One region of the Rhizobium sp. 10N427 genome, then DNA from elsewhere that is predicted to be linked to it. Evidence: riboswitches for the same ligand, from Rfam matches in the RefSeq annotation. Region 1 holds a riboswitch; the other holds the start of a gene.
What was found. Region 1 has a riboswitch for cobalamin ahead of metE (5-methyltetrahydropteroyltriglutamate--homocysteine S-methyltransferase). Riboswitches for the same ligand answer to the same signal wherever they lie in the genome.
Positions count from the first base shown of each region.

Region 2: linked by a shared signal. The riboswitch ahead of AC1DIJ_RS22570 (ABC transporter substrate-binding protein) and the one ahead of metE (5-methyltetrahydropteroyltriglutamate--homocysteine S-methyltransferase) in region 1 are both predicted to bind cobalamin.

Region 1 is NZ_JBFTID010000001.1:443,489-447,084, forward strand. Features, by position in the region: gene metE (5-methyltetrahydropteroyltriglutamate--homocysteine S-methyltransferase) at 1-1,797, opposite strand, end outside; cobalamin riboswitch at 1,900-2,095, opposite strand; gene AC1DIJ_RS01920 (response regulator) at 2,171-2,845, opposite strand; gene AC1DIJ_RS01925 (sensor histidine kinase) at 3,002-3,596, opposite strand, start outside.
Region 2 is NZ_JBFTID010000012.1:116,324-119,919, reverse strand. Features, by position in the region: gene AC1DIJ_RS22585 (bifunctional sugar phosphate isomerase/epimerase/4-hydroxyphenylpyruvate dioxygenase family protein) at 1-117, shown strand, start outside; gene AC1DIJ_RS22580 (GntR family transcriptional regulator) at 127-801, opposite strand; gene AC1DIJ_RS22575 (GntR family transcriptional regulator) at 841-1,527, opposite strand; cobalamin riboswitch at 1,688-1,943, shown strand; gene AC1DIJ_RS22570 (ABC transporter substrate-binding protein) at 2,109-3,125, shown strand; gene AC1DIJ_RS22565 (FecCD family ABC transporter permease) at 3,122-3,596, shown strand, end outside.

The DNA.
Region 1 (3,596 bases):
GTCGCGAATCGCCAGCGCGATCTGCCGGCATGATTCGCTTCGGGCGATATCGTCGCGCACGAAGGACCAATTGAGGATCGTCACCGGTCCAGTCAGCATACCCTTGACCGGCCGGTCCGTCAGAGACTGGGCATATTGCCACCAGCCAGTCGTCATCGGCTTCGGCCGCGCGATATCGCCGAAGATGATCGGCGGACGGACATAGCGCGAGCCATAGCTCTGTACCCACGCATGCTGCGTGAAGGCAAAGCCCGACAGCTGCTCGCCAAAATACTGCACCATGTCGTTGCGCTCGAACTCGCCATGGACGAGCACATCAAGGCCGATTTCCTCCTGCCAGCGGATGGCTGCTTCGGTCTCTTTGCGCAGGAAAGCCTCATAGTCCGCATTGCTGAGCGTTCCCTTCGCATGTGCCGAACGCGCCTTGCGGACTTCAGACGTCTGCGGGAAGGACCCGATCGTCGTCGTTGGGAACAGCGGCAAGCGGATATCCGTCTGCTGGATCGCCTTGCGCTCGGCGAAGCCGGCCTTGCGGCGCTTCATGGTCTCGTCGATCGCTGCAATCCGCTGCCTGACCGCGGGATCATTGACCTTCGGCGATGCCGCGCGGGCGGCCGCGGCCCTCGAAGAGCTGCCGATGGCATCCGTCACGCAATCGCGCCCCTGCGAAAGTGCCTGGCCGAGGACCGCCAGCTCATCCAGCTTCTGCGTGGCAAAAGCCAGCCATCCCCTGACCTCGGCATCAACAGCGGTTTCGAGAGCAAGATCGATCGGCACATGCAYAAGCGAGCAAGATGGCGCGATTTCGATTGGACGCGTTTTGGAAAGCGCCTCGACCCGATCCAGCAGTTTCTCAAGATCAGCGCGCCAGATGTTGCGGCCATCGATGACGCCGAGAGATAATACCCGGTCATCAGGCACCGCCGATACGACCGCATCAAGCTGCTCGGGCGCGCGCACCAGATCGACGTGCAGACCGGCAACCGGCAGCGCCGCTGCTGTCTTGAGATTGTCGCCCAATGCCCCGAAATAGCTGGCGATCATGATCTTCAGGTTCGGAACCAGCTGGTGAAGCGCGCTGTAGGCCGTGGTCAGCGCGTACCGCTCAGCGTCTGCGAGATCGAGCACCAGGGCTGGCTCGTCGATCTGCACCCAATCGGCGCCCGCAGTGCTGAGCTCCGCGAGGATGCCCGCATAGACAGGCAGCAACCGGTCGAGCAGTTCGATCGGATCGAAGCCTGGCTGCGTCGCCTTGCCGAGCTTCAGGAACGTCACCGGGCCGAGAATGACCGGGCGCGTGTGGATGCCGAGCGCCTTTGCCTCCCGGAACATCTGCAGCGGTTTGTTTTCGGTCAGCGCGAAGCGCTGGTCGCGGGTGAATTCCGGCACCATGTAGTGGTAGTTGGTATCGAACCACTTGGTCATTTCGAGCGCCGGAACGCCCTCATGATGATGCGCATGGCCGCAATCGCCGTGCTCAGCGCCCACTGAGCCGCGCGCCATGGCGAAATAGATGTCGAGATCGACGGGACCGCCCTTCCAGCCATATTCGGCCGGTACGGCGCCGACCATCACCGCCGTGTCGAGCACATGGTCGTAGAGGGAGAAGTCGTTGGACGGAATGATATCGATTCCCTTGGCCTTCTGCAGGGCCCAATGTTCGGCCCGCAATGCCTTGGCGACGTCGAGAAGTGCTGCCCTATCAAACTTTCCGGCCCAATAGCTTTCCAGCGCGAACTTCAGTTCGCGGTGCTTTCCGATACGCGGGAATCCGAGATTTGCAGTCTTGATGCTCATGTTTCCTTACCCCGAGGGTTGTGGGCAAGGCTTGGGATGACGCATCGGCGCGCGGACACAGGCGTGCCGGTCGCAAAAGCGGCACACCGGACACCCCGCCCGTGGACGTTATCGATCGCGGCAGGTCTCCTGGCTTGCGGGTCAACGCTGCCGTCCGTCTTCCCGGGGCGTCTTCCCCAGTGACATGAGTGGACGGCCGCTCGCCGCTTACAGTTGCGGGGGCAGCTCCGGCATTTTCACCGGATTCCCTCTTAGCTCCGGACCAAAGGTCCGCAGAACCACGATGACACGAGCATGTCGCATCGCGGATCTCACGTCAATAGACATAAAGATATGTTTATGTCTTTGTTTCTCGGCTAGCTGTACTCGCCGACTACGACAACAGCATCGAGGACGGCGCGCCGGTCTCCACGGGAGCCTGCAGCTTCTGGGCAGCAAGCACCACTTCGACGCGATTGCGGGCATCGAGCTTCTGCATCAGGATCGTCATGTAGTGCTTGACGGTCTTCTCGCTGATATCGAGCATGCTGGCGATTTCGCGGTTGGTCTTGCCCTGCAACAGGTAGTTGACGATCTGCTGCTCGCGGGCGCTCAGGCGCTTCTGCATCTGCGCCTTGCGGCGCACCTCGGCCGTCTTCATCGACAGGATCACCTTGGTGGCGAAACCCGGCGTGATGAAGGTGCTGCCGTCATGCACGGTCTTGATCGCCTCATACAGATCGCGCGCCGTGCTACCCTTCAGCACATAGCCGCAGACGCCGAGATTGAGGACCTGAATCGCCGTGTCGATATTGGCGGTGGCGGTGAAGACCACGACCTTGGTGCCTTCGTAATTCTTCTGGATCAGCTCGAGTGCTGCCAGCGTATCGCCCGGCATGCTGAGATCGGTGACAAGAACGTCGGGCCGGTGCTCCTCGACGATCTTCAGCGCGTCGATGGCGTTCTGCCCGCGGGCAGTCACCCGAAGACCTTCCTTCGCCGAGTAAAGATTAACGAGTCCATCCAACAATATTGGATGATCATCAACGAATGCGACCGAGATAGACATAATGACGAATAAACCCCCTCGTCTTCTTTCCGATAGCTCTAAAGTAAACAGAGCCAAACATAAAGACGGATTTTAATGCTTGGTTAACTTCATCGGATTTCTGTCTATTCGATCTCTATGCTTTCAGCCAGTTATCAATTCGGATAGTCCGTCACCTTATAGGCCAGTTGCGTCGGCCTGCTGCAGCTCCAGCACCATCTCCAGGATCATGCCGCCCCCCGGCCGCTTGGTGACAGCAAGCTTGCCGCCGAAGCTCTCGATCCTCTGCCGGAGGCCATAGAGCCCCATTCCGCCCTCGCGCGCCGCAAACGGCACGGTCCCGGAAGGCAAACCGTCATCCTCGACCGAAATCGCGATGACGGGCATGTCGATCCGACATCGGACACGCTGGCCGTTGCCACCAGCGTGGCGGTAGGCATTGTTGAGCCCTTCCTGAACGAAGCGGTAGATGCAGGTCTTCAGCGCCGGCGGCAGGTCGGCATTGGTGCCGCTGGAGACAAACGCGACCTTGGTCTTGGTCCGCGCCTCATGCTGCCTGATCGCTTCGGCCACCACGTCCTTTGCCCAGAGATGCAGTATCTCCGGCAAGAGCAGCGATTTGGTGACCGTCCGAGCCTCGATCAGCGCTTCACCCAGTGTCTTGCTGGTCTCGTCGAGGAGCCTTGCGCGCTCATCCTTCTTGGTCAGGTCGCGCAGCTCGTCGAGCTGCAGGATCGCCAGTGTCATCAGCTGTACCGGGCCGTCATGCAGG
Region 2 (3,596 bases), on a different contig from region 1:
TTCGAGATCGTCGAGCGCCGTGGCTATCGCGGCTACGGCGCGCCGAACGCGATCTTCCGGATTGCGGCGCTGAAGAAGCAGATGCGGCCGGACGGCATCCCGAAGGACGCCTTCTGACTGCCATCGCTAGGCGATGCGGCCGCTTTTCACCACATGTTCAACGCCGCTCAATATGTGGCGGCGGATAACGGCGCGGGCGCCCTCGACGTCCCGCTTCAGCGCGAGTTCGAAGAGGAGCCTGTGATCGTCGACAACCGCTTTGCCGCGAAAACTCTGAGCCAGCATATGATAGCGCAGGAAACGGTCGAAGACGGAGGACAGCGTCTCCATCAGCGTCGCCGAATTACAGGCGGAGACGATCGCCTGATGAAACTCCCAATCGTAGCGGACCCAGTCGATCGTGCGCGAGGCGTCGCCGGCAAGCAGCCTCTTTTCGGCGGCCGCAAGCTTGTGGTGCGCGGCGACGATGCGCCCTTCCCATTCGAGATTCCCCGCGGCAAATGACAGGCCGATGGCATGGGTCTCCAGCACAGTGCGAAGATCGGCGAGTTCCTCCAACTCCTTGAGCGAAGCGGGGCTGACTTCGAAGCCGCGCTGGCCTTCGGCGAGCACCAGGTTTTCGGTGGTCAGGCGGCTCAGGATCTCGCGCAGCGACGACACACTGATCGAATAGTGCTCCTTGGCCTGCTCCAGCTTGATCTTCGCACCCGGCGCCAATGTCCCGGAGATGATATCCTGACGAATTTGCCGGGAGACGACGTCGCTGACAGTCTCGGAATGTTCACCGGTCACTTTGAGCATTGATTCCTCTACGTCCCGCACCATCGTGCGTGGAATACATTATCCTGCCGATAGGCGAATGGTCGCCAGTGAACCCTTGCTCAGCGCATGCTCGACGCCCTGCTGAATATGCCGCTGCAATATTCTCTTCGCCGTCGTGATGTCGCGCTGAAGAGCGGCCTCCAGCAGTTGCTTGTGCTCTTCTTCCGCAACGCCGCCGCGATAGGACAATGCCACCATCTGATATCGCAGATATTTGTCGAACACCGCCGAATGTGTTTCCATCAGCAGGCGCGATCCGCAGGCCGAGATCAGAGCCTGGTGAAACTCCCAGTCGTAGCGCTTCCAGTCTTCCGCCCTACTGGTATCGCCCGAGGCCATCACCTCTTCCATGCGCGCCAGCTTGTAATGGGCCGAGACCAGCCGCGCTTCCCATTCGACATCGCCCTGTTCGAAGGCCTGCTCCAGCGCGTGCTCCTCGAGAAGCAGACGCAGCGCTGCGGTCTCTCTCAGGTCGGCGACCGAAACACGCGCGACTTCGAAGCCGCGCTGCCCCTCGGCAACGACGAGGCCTTCCGATGTCAGGCGGTTGAGAATCTCTCTCAGTGTGCTGACGCTGGTTTGGTAGGCGATTCTCAGATTTTCAAGCTTGAGCTTCTGCCCCGGAGAAAGCCGCCCGAAAATGATATCCGCCCTTATTTGCCGATAGCCGCTCTCTGCGACGGTCTCGTTTGAGATTTCGTTCAACGGCCATTACCTCTGATATTCCCATTTTCTTCATATATAACGGAATAAGTATGCCGTATTCAACAAGCGAAAACGCGATTGGCGGCCGTTCTGCGGGTACTGAACCCTGATTGCCGAACCAGGGTGGCGCGCTGCGCGTCTTGACGGCCGGGATATTAGCGTCGTAACTGCATCCGACGGTTCCCGGAGGAAGTCTCCGACGGGATTAATAGGGAACACGGTGCGGACGACCCAAAAGGGACCAAGACCGTGGCTGCCCCCGCAACTGTAAGCGGATTGCCGATCATCACGGGAGACCAGCCTGCTGGATGTCTCCCTTGGGCCGCAAGGCCATGCCACTGCGATGTTATCGCGGGAAGGCAGATGAGAGGCGAATATTCGCGAGCCAGGAGACCTGCCGTCAAACACGATCCAATCAGCCGGGCGGGGATGCCTGGAAAGGAACAGACATGTTTGACCTGACCCTTCGCCGATACATGGCCTCCATCCGCCTCGATTGGGCTTTCCGCGTCCGCGCTGCGTGAGCAGTCACGCCGTGTTCCGCGGCGTCGTGCTGCCCGCTTCTCCTAAATCGAGGTCCCATGCGCCAGATTATCGCCACGCTCACATTTGCCCTCGGCCTGACCGGCTTCGCCGGTACAAGCCTTGCCGCCACGCAGTATCCTCTGACCCTCAACAACTGCGGGCAGCAGGTCACGTTCAAGAAGGCGCCTGAGAAGATCGTCTCGATCGGCCAGGGGATGACCGAAGTCCTGTTCTCGCTTGGTCTTGCCGGCAAGGTCGCCGGTACCGCCGTCTGGGTCGGGCCGGTCCTGCCGCAATATGCCGATGCAAATAGCAAGATCAAAAGGCTCGCCGACAACGATCCAAGCTTCGAGGCCGTCGTCGGTCAGGAACCCGATCTGGTCGCCGCCGAATTCGAATGGCATGTCGGTGCGCAAGGCTCTGTCGGCAAGCGCGAGCAATTCGCCGATCTCGGCATCAATACCTACATCGCGCCTGCCGACTGCGTCGCCAAGATCAATGCCGATGGCGGTGATGGCGTTCGCAAGGAGCTGTTCACGATGGACCTGATCTATCAGGAGATCGCGGAGCTCTCCGAAATTTTCGACGTCAAGGATCGCGGCGATGCCCTGATCGCCGATCTGAAGAAGCGTGAGGCTGCAGCCGTTGCCTCGATCTCGGGTGCCTCGGGCAAGAACCTGCCCGTTGTCTTCTGGTTCTCCAGCAAAGAGGTCAAGGGCGACGCCTTCATCGCCGGCAAGAACAGCGCTCCGGCCTATATTCTCAAGACGGTCGGCGCGAAGAATGTCGTCACGACCGAAGAGGAATGGCCGTTGGTCGGCTGGGAAACGATTGCCCAGGCAAATCCTGCCGTCATCGTCCTCGCGACCATGGACCGCCGCCGCTATGCCGCCGATGATCCGAAGGTAAAGATCGATTTCCTGGAGAGTGATCCGGTTACCAAGGAACTCGAGGCCGTCAAGAACAAGCATTTCGTGATGATGGACGCCCAGTCGATGAACCCGACGATCCGCACGATCGACGGCATCGAAACGCTGGCAAACGGCATCAAGACCTTCGGCCTTACGCAGTGAAAGTTGCCGCTTCCTGGCAACGCCGGTGGTGGGCGCTCGTTGCGCTCACCGCCGCCGCCGTTCTCCTCCTTGGCGTCATGATCAGCCTTGCCGTCTCGATCGGCGAGATTGCGATCCCAGTTGCGACAACCGCCAAGGCGGTTTCGAACCGGCTGTTTGGAACGGCGTTCGAACTCAGCCGCATCCACGAAGGCGTCATCTGGGACTACCGGCTCAGCCGCGCTTTGGCGGCGGCCAGTGCGGGCGCTTCTCTCGCCCTCTGCGGTGCCATCCTCCAGGCGCTTCTTCGCAACCCGCTCGCCGAACCTTACGTGCTCGGCATTTCCGCCGGCGCCTCGACCGGGGCCGTCTGTGTCATGATCCTCGGACTCGGCTATGGCGTTCTTTCGTTGTCGGGTGGTGCCTTTATCGGTGCGGTGGTGGCCTTCCTGCTTGTCGGCATTCTTGCGACAGGCACCGGGGGCTCCAGCG